DNA from 2 places in the Halalkalibacter sp. HAAS-P013 genome. Region 2 is predicted to be linked to the other one. Evidence: a T-box and tRNA genes for the amino acid it is inferred to sense, from the RefSeq annotation. Region 2 holds a T-box; the other holds one or more tRNA genes.

Region 1 (4,423 bases), on a different contig from region 2:
CTGTTAAAAGACAAACAGGGCGAACTTCCCTGTTTGTTCTAAATCGAAAAAGAGTGTCACTAATTAGATTGACACTCTTTTTTAGTAATGATGGATGGGGCTAAAAAACTTCTCTAGGACGAAAATAAAGGGAAGTAGCAGATAAAAAGCTATAAGACATACTTCCTTTTTGAAATTGAATAACTAAAACGAACAAAAAAATAAAAACTAATTTTGAACGTTCGTGTTTTGCATTGACGCACGTTTTCCAAGTTGGTATACTTATCAGTGGCTTTGGAAATAGTTAAAATAATTATGTAGATACAGTAGTGAAGGTGGAGGTGCATCACATGTCATCAGTTGTTGTTGTAGGTACACAATGGGGCGATGAAGGAAAAGGAAAGATTACTGATTATCTTTCAGAGAAAGCGGAAGTGGTTGCTCGTTACCAAGGTGGTAATAACGCAGGACATACGATCGTTTTCGGCGGGACGAAATACAAACTTCATTTAATTCCATCTGGGATTTTCTATAAAGATAAAGCTTGTGTGATTGGTAACGGTATGGTTATTGATCCAAAAGCACTTGTTGAGGAATTGGCTTATTTACATGAGCGTAATGTAGATACAAGCAATCTTCGCATTAGTAACCGTGCTCACGTTATTCTTCCATATCACCTTAAGCTAGACATTGTTGAGGAAGAGCGTAAAGGTGCTAATAAAATTGGTACAACGAAAAAAGGAATCGGTCCAGCTTATATGGACAAAGCTGCTCGTATTGGAATTCGAATTGCTGATTTATTGGATAAAGAAGTGTTTGAAGAAAAATTAGAGCGCAACCTTCAAGAGAAAAATCGTCTTTTTGAAAAGTATTATGAAGTAGGCGGGTTCACAAAAGAAGAGATCCTTGATGAATACTTCGAGTATGGTCAGCAAATTGCTCAGTATGTATGTGATACATCTGTTGTCCTAAACGATGCTTTAGACGAAGGACGTCGTGTTTTATTTGAAGGTGCTCAAGGGGTAATGCTTGATATTGACCAGGGTACATACCCATTTGTTACATCTTCAAACCCAATTGCTGGTGGAGTAACAATTGGTTCTGGGGTAGGTCCTTCAAAAATTAATCACGTTGTGGGTGTATCAAAAGCATATACAACACGTGTAGGTGACGGCCCATTCCCAACAGAATTACATGATGAAATTGGCGACACAATTCGTGAAGTTGGAAATGAGTACGGAACAACAACTGGTCGCCCGCGTCGTGTTGGTTGGTTTGATAGCGTCGTTGTTCGTCATGCTCGTCGTGTAAGTGGGATTACAGATTTATCACTAAACTCGATTGATGTGTTAACAGGTATTAAAACATTAAAAATTTGTACATCTTATAAATACCGTGGAGAAGTAATGGAAGAGTTTCCTGCGAGCTTAAAAGTTCTTGCAGAGTGTGAGCCTGTATACGAAGAGCTTCCTGGTTGGGAAGAAGATATTACTGGCGTGAAAACACTAAGCGAACTTCCAGCTAATGCACGTCACTATATTGAGCGTGTATCACAGCTAACAGGTATTCCTTTAACGGTCTTCTCAGTAGGCCCAGACCGCAACCAAACAAACCTCGTACGTGGGGTATTTGCCTAGATTTTAAGAAAAAGGGTGGGTTTCCCCTTTTTCTTAAAATCGAAGCGATGAGCGGAGCCGCCGTAATGTTTTAAGCCTTTTAGGAACGGGTTTCTCCTAAAAGGCGCACGGCGAGTGGAGCCATCGCAAAGCATGTACGCACTGGCTAAGATAAAAGGATGGTTTCCTAATCAAATTAAGGGTGCAAATGATAACTGCACCCTTCCATTTTGTCGAAATGTATAGTAAGAAAATCCGACAAAAAAACACTTTGAATTTTTTTAGAAAAACACTTGCACTAAGAAAAATGCTATGGTATTATAAATCTTGTCGCTGAGAGAAAAGACAAGCGACAAAGAAGTAAAACAGCAAGAGCCATTAGCTCAGTTGGTAGAGCATCTGACTTTTAATCAGAGGGTCGAAGGTTCGAGTCCTTCATGGCTCACCACTTTTTAAATAAAGTGGCCCGTTGGTCAAGCGGTTAAGACACCGCCCTTTCACGGCGGTAACACGGGTTCGAATCCCGTACGGGTCACCATTTACAAAAAAAAATTGGTCCGGTAGTTCAGTTGGTTAGAATGCCTGCCTGTCACGCAGGAGGTCGCGGGTTCGAGTCCCGTCCGGACCGCCATTTAATTTCATATATTTTTTGTGGCTCAGTAGCTCAGTCGGTAGAGCAATGGACTGAAAATCCATGTGTCGGCGGTTCGATTCCGTCCTGAGCCACCATTTTGTTTTTGCCGGCCTAGCTCAATTGGTAGAGCAACTGACTTGTAATCAGTAGGTTGGGGGTTCAAGTCCTCTGGCCGGCACTTTAATCCGTGTGGAATTTTCCATGCGGATTTTATTTTGTTTTGTGACTAAATTCCCTAAAATAACCAAAAATATGACAACAGTATTACAATCTGTTTTTAGGCCGATTTTTTTGTTCCTTTGTTATTAGAATATGCTAGAATTAAAAAGGTTGCCGAATCTTGTCAAAAAATATCATTCTATTACATAGAGGTTTTGTTTTTAAGTAGGAGGAGAAAATGTTAGTTCAGGAAAATCAAAGCAAACAAGAACAACTACAAATTGAATTACCCCGAAAGAAATACATTCAAACAATTCTAGCTTTTTTATTAACTATACTGGTTTCTTTTGCTTTTACAAGTCAGATTGAAGCAGATGAACGATCTGTTCTTACCATCTATCATGTGTATGTCGATGATCAACATCTCGGGGTTATCGAAAACGATGATCCAATCTATGAATATATGAATGAGTTAGAAGAGAAGCATGAAGAAAAATTCCCTGATTTATCGCTGTCTGTAGGGGAAAATGTTCGAGTGATTCCAGAGTTCGTTTTTAACAAAGAAGACGAAGATGAAGAAGTGTTAACGAAACTAGAAGATGAATCAATCGTTCAAGCAGAGGCTGTTGCCTTAGTCATAAATGAAAAGCCAATTGTCTATGTAGCGAGCCTTGAAGAAGCGGAAGAAGTATTACAATTGCTTATTACACAATATGTGGATGAAGAAAAATATGAGCAATTTTTAGATGCCGAAAAAGAAGATGGTCAATTAGATGTTGGTGAAAAGCAAATTACGAGTGTGACTCTTACAGAGGAAATTACTGAGGAAGAAGTATTGGTTTTTCCAGAGGAAGTTGTTTCTGTTAAAGACGCTATTAAAAAGTTTAACAAAGGTGTATTAGAAGAGCAGCCATATACCGTTAAAGAGGGCGACGTACTAGGTACGATAGCAAGTGATCATAACCTTACTACTTCAGAGCTTCTAGAGCTAAATTCAGAGTTAGATAGAGATAGTGTCATACGTGTTGGTGATGAGATGAAAGTACAAGCTTATAAACCAGTTGTCAAAGTTCTATCAACTTATGTAACAAAAAAAGAAGAAGAGATTCCTTTTGAGACAGAAGTGCGAGAGGATGACTCGATGTTTAAAGGCGACCAAATAGTAACGCAAGAAGGTCAAGCCGGTGTGCAAGTGATTGAATATGAAGTAACAGAAGAAAACGGCAGCCTAACAAAGAGAAGTGTTCTTTCTGAGGAAGTTACAAAAGAGCCTGTGAAGAAAGTAGTTACAAAAGGAACAAAAGTGATTCCGTCGCGTGGGTCAGGAACACTGGGTTGGCCTGCAGTTGGTGGCTATATTTCAAGTTATCAAGGAAATCGCTGGGGCAGGTTCCATCGTGGAATTGATATTGCAAGACCTAGCAATTACAATATATTAGCTAGTGATAACGGTACAGTTACATTTGCTGGGACTCAAGGTGGTTATGGGAATCTTGTTCGAATCAACCACAATAATGGAATGGAAACGTTGTATGCTCATTTAGCTTCAATTGATGTGAGCGTTGGACAAACAGTTTCTAAAGGACAAAAAATTGGTGTGATGGGGCAAACAGGGAACTCCACTGGAATCCATTTACACTTTGAAGTCTATCAAAATGGTCAATTAAAAAATCCAATGGATTTTCTAAATCGTTAAGTAAGAGACGTTCCTCTTTTTGAGGGGCGTTTTTTTGTAAGTGATTTTGTGTGAAAATAGCTGGATTACCAGTCGTTCCTATCAACGCAGGGTACTTACATATGTTAGAATGAATAGTAGACTACAATGGACGGGAGAGATCTGCATAATGGATAAACGTATTTTAGTTGTAGATGATGAAAGACCAATAGCAGATATATTAAAGTTCAATCTTGAAAAAGAAGGATATGATGTCATTTGTGCCTACGATGGTTTAGAGGCCATTGACCTTGTTAATAAAGAAGAACCTGATTTAATCTTACTAGATATTATGCTTCCGCATAAAGACGGAATGGAAGT
Region 2 (4,423 bases):
TACTAATTGGACGGATTCCTGCTGCCATCAGACGATTTTGTAACCACAGTGGTGATGTGCCTACTTTCACGTCTTTAATCATAATCGCACCGTAATAAGGATTATCTTCTGTTGCTTCCACCTCTACATTAATGTAGTCAGAAGCAGATTCATCATTTGTTATAACTTCAATATTAGGAAGTGTCACTTCTCGTTCATATAGAGCTCCCACTTCATAAGCTACACCTAACATATTTAAGCAATCTGAACGATTTGGTGTGAGGTCTAATTCTAATACTTCATCATCCAAGTTAAGTGCGGCAAGAGCGTCACTACCAACTTCAACTTGATCTTGGAAAACATAAATCCCTTCAGAGAATTCCTTTTGGACAAGTTTCCCTTCAATCCCTAGCTCTTGTAAGGAGCAAATCATTCCTTGTGACACTTCTCCGCGTAGTTTTGCTTTTTTAATTTTAAAGTTACCAGGAAGAACTGCTCCTACCTTTGCAACTGCGACATGCTGTCCGGCTGCAACATTCTTTGCTCCACAGACAATTTGTACGAGTTCATCTTCACCAATGTCAACTTGACAAACATTCAATTTATCTGCGTTCGGATGTTGTTCACATTCTTTCACATATCCAACAACTACTCCTGAAATTCCTTTATTTAACTGATGAACAAAATCAATTTCAATCCCGCCACGTGTCATCTTTTCTGCAATCTCACTCGCCGAAAGGTCTTTCACATCAATATAATCTTGTAACCATTTATAAGAAACTAACATATTTTTTCCTCCTTACACCCGTTTGAACTGCGCTAGAAAACGTACATCATTTGTATAAAAATGACGAATGTCATCAATATCATATTTAAGCATTGCTAATCGCTCAACACCCATACCAAAGGCAAATCCACTGTATTTCGTTGAATCAAATCCACTCATTTCCAATACTCGTGGATGAACCATTCCCGCTCCTAACACTTCAATCCAACCAGATTGCTTACATACACGACAGCCTTTTCCACCGCACATTCCACAAGAAACATCTACCTCTACAGAAGGCTCTGTAAATGGGAAGAAACTTGGACGTAAACGGATTTCTTTATCTTCCCCGAAGAATGACTTGGCAAATTGTTCTAATACCCCTTTTAAATCACTCATGCGGACATTCTCATCAACAAACAAACCTTCTATTTGCATAAATTGATGTGAATGAGTTGCATCATCATCATCACGACGGAATACTTTTCCTGGACAAATGACTTTTACTGGGCCTTTTCCTTTATGTAATTCCATCGTTCTCGCTTGAACAGGAGACGTATGTGTTCTCAGTAACAATTCCTCTGTGAAATAAAAGGAATCCTGCATGTCTCGTGCTGGATGGTCTTTTGGTAAGTTCAACGCTTCGAAATTATAGTAATCGACTTCAACTTCCGGACCTTCTGCGACTGAGAAACCAAGTCCTAAAAATGCCTCTTCCACTTCTTCAACTACTTGAGTCAACGGGTGTGTAGAACCACCTTGAACTGGACGTCCAGGTAATGTCACATCAATACTTTCACTTGCAAGTTGCCGTTCAATAGCTGCCGTTTCTAATTCCTTTTCTTTTCTTTCAACTTGTTCTTTGATAGCATCTCGTACATCATTAGCCATCTGGCCAATGACCGGACGCTCTTCTGCTGAGAGTTTCCCCATTCCACGTAAGACCTCTGTGATTGGACCTTTTTTTCCTAAATATGCCACTCTCACATCCTGCAATGCTTTTACATCTTCAGCAACATCTACCTTTGCTAACGCCTCATCACGCAAGGCTTCTAAACGTTCACGCATCATTTTTCCTCCTTCAAAATAACCATTCTCCTTAAAAGGGTAACCTCTAAAAAATATTGGCCAAAATAAAAAGCCTTCGCTCCCGCAAAAGGGACGAAGACTCGTGGTACCACCCTTATTAATGAAGAGGGAATCCCCCTCATTATCTTCATTGCTCTAACGGTCGAAACCGGGATCACCTTCACAAGTTGTACTTGTGGTCCAGTGCCTGCTCCAGAGTGAATTCAGTTTTCCCTTCCATAAAAATGCTTTCAGTCTAAGGCATTTTCTCCCTGAATGGTGGTTAAAAACGTACTACTCTCTTTCTTAGCATTTAAAAATATATTGATTTATTTATTATAGTGAATATAATTTCTTCATGCAACCATCTTTGCCATTATCCCTTTAAATAATACAGCAAGATGCCTGCAGCTACTGAAACATTTAAAGACTCTGCTTGACCATGAATCGGAATATAGATGTTTTGGTCTGTTTTTTCTAATAAAGGTTGGGCAACACCCTCTCCCTCGTTTCCCATAATGAGCGCAAAGTGAGGTTGAGGTTCTATAGCAGAATATGAGCTTGCCTCATTTAATGCTGTCCCAAAAACCGGAATTGATGATTCTTTAAATGCATCAATCCATTTTTCTAAATTTCCTTTGATGACAGGAAGATGAAAAATTGAGCCTTGAGTGGCACGTATCACTTTGCTATTAAAAAGATCCACACTTCCTTCTCCAAGAATCACTCCCGTCAATCCAGCAGCATCAGCTGTTCGGATCATCGTGCCAAGGTTTCCAGGATCTTGAATTCGATCTAACAATAAGTATTGTCCCTTTAATTTGTCCACGTTAGGTTCAGTGGGAATGACACAAACAGCAGCAATCCCTTGGGGCGTTTCTGTCTCCGATAGTTCTTTCATTATTTGGTCGCCTACGATGATTACGTCCTGATCTTGTATCGATAACGATGAAGGAAGAACTGCCTCCTCTGTCATTAATATGTATTCTACAGCCATGTCAGCTTTAATAGCTTCCTCGACGAGGTGATATCCTTCGACGAGAAAACGGCCTGCTGTCTCTCTTCCTTTTTTCGTATGTAGCTTCTTCCAGCGTTTTACATGGTCATTTTTTACTGAATCAATTCGCTTCATTCTCTACTCCTTTTACAACTTCTTTCTCATTTCATCCATCATACCCATTTTTTTCGTCATAATCCAGTCCACTCTGTACATACTACAAATAGATTTAATACTATTTACTTAAAGGAGTGCTGAAATATGAGCTTTAATTTACGTGGTGCGATTATGGCAAACATCCAAGGAAATTCAAATGAAGAAGTAGAAGCAGTCATTGTTGACGCTGTTCAACGGGGCGAAGAAAAAATGCTTCCAGGTTTAGGTGTGATGATGGAAGTATTCTGGAAAAATGCAAGCGAGCAACAAAAAGACGAAGTTTGTCAACAAATTAGCCAAGGATTGCAGTAAGATCAGAACAAAATGGTGCTCAAGCTTGCTTTGAGCACCATTTTGTTGTTTTAATCAAACGTTTGTTTAAATGTCGATCAAAGGTCAAAAAACGGACCTTATGAGAACGTTATTTTCTCGACTGTATCTTTATCAAGCTTTTTAATAACCTCAACGATCAACTTCACTGCATTTTCGTAGTCATCACGATGTAAGATGGCAGCATGTGTGTGTATATAACGGGTTGCTACTGTAATGGATAAAGCTGGAACACCATTTGCTGTTAAGTGAATCGCTCCTGAATCGGTACCACCGCCAGCCATTACGTCGAATTGATATGGGATATTGTGCTCATCTGCTGTATCTGTCACAAAGTCACGTAAGCCTTTGTGAGAAATCATCGATGCATCATACAAGACGATTTGAGGGCCATCTCCCATCTTCGCTAACGCTTCTTTTTCTGTTACTCCTGGTGTATCTCCAGCTATCCCTACATCCACACCAAAACCAATATCAGGTTGGATTAAGTGTGCTGATGTACGAGCACCACGAAGGCCAACTTCTTCTTGTACGGTACCTACACCATACACAGTATTCGGATGGTTCTCTCCTTGTAGACCACGGAGGACATCAATTGCAATAGCACACCCAATACGGTTATCCCATGCTTTAGCCATTAATAGCTTTTCATTTTTCATGACAGTAAATTCGCAAACCGGAACGACTGAATCACCAGGTCGTACTCCAAATTCCAACGCTTCCTCTTTGCTTGTTGCACCGATATCAATAAACATATCTTTTTTATCAACTGGTTTCTTTCTTGCTTCAGGAGCTAGAATATGAGGAGGTTTTGAGCCAATTACTCCTGGGACATTTCCTTTATTTGTCATAATTGTAACACGTTGAGCTAGCATAACTTGTTCCCACCAGCCACCGACTGTTTGAAAGCGGAGAAATCCTTTCTCATCAATACTAGTCACCATGAAGCCAATCTCATCAAGATGCCCTGCAACCATAATTTTTGGCCCTTCGACATTCCCTGTTTTCTTCGCCACAAGACTTCCAAGTTTATCTGTTGTTACCTCATCAGCAAATGGACTAATGTATTTTTTCATTACCTCTCGAGCTTCACGCTCATTTCCTGGAACTCCATTTGCATCTGTTAA

The links. The T-box of region 2 lies ahead of pheS (phenylalanine--tRNA ligase subunit alpha). A T-box ahead of a tRNA ligase gene usually reads a tRNA of that ligase, here a tRNA-Phe.
Region 1: it has a tRNA-Phe gene. The T-box ahead of pheS (phenylalanine--tRNA ligase subunit alpha) is inferred to sense a tRNA for this amino acid. The anticodon was not compared.

What each region holds. Positions count from the first base shown of each region.
Region 1 covers NZ_JBWQTU010000007.1:90,606-95,028, reverse strand. The annotation lists gene AC1FXP_RS11685 (adenylosuccinate synthase) at 330-1,616, shown strand; tRNA gene AC1FXP_RS11680 (tRNA-Lys) at 1,968-2,043, shown strand; tRNA gene AC1FXP_RS11675 (tRNA-Glu) at 2,059-2,133, shown strand; tRNA gene AC1FXP_RS11670 (tRNA-Asp) at 2,150-2,226, shown strand; tRNA gene AC1FXP_RS11665 (tRNA-Phe) at 2,249-2,324, shown strand; tRNA gene AC1FXP_RS11660 (tRNA-Thr) at 2,335-2,407, shown strand; gene AC1FXP_RS11655 (peptidoglycan DD-metalloendopeptidase family protein) at 2,627-4,084, shown strand; gene yycF (response regulator YycF) at 4,233-4,423, shown strand, end outside.
Region 2 covers NZ_JBWQTU010000005.1:156,563-160,985, reverse strand. The annotation lists gene pheT (phenylalanine--tRNA ligase subunit beta) at 1-766, opposite strand, end outside; gene pheS (phenylalanine--tRNA ligase subunit alpha) at 779-1,813, opposite strand; T-box leader at 1,900-2,130, opposite strand; gene AC1FXP_RS09105 (TrmH family RNA methyltransferase) at 2,190-2,945, opposite strand; gene sspI (small acid-soluble spore protein SspI) at 3,072-3,278, shown strand; gene AC1FXP_RS09095 (M42 family metallopeptidase) at 3,377-4,423, opposite strand, start outside.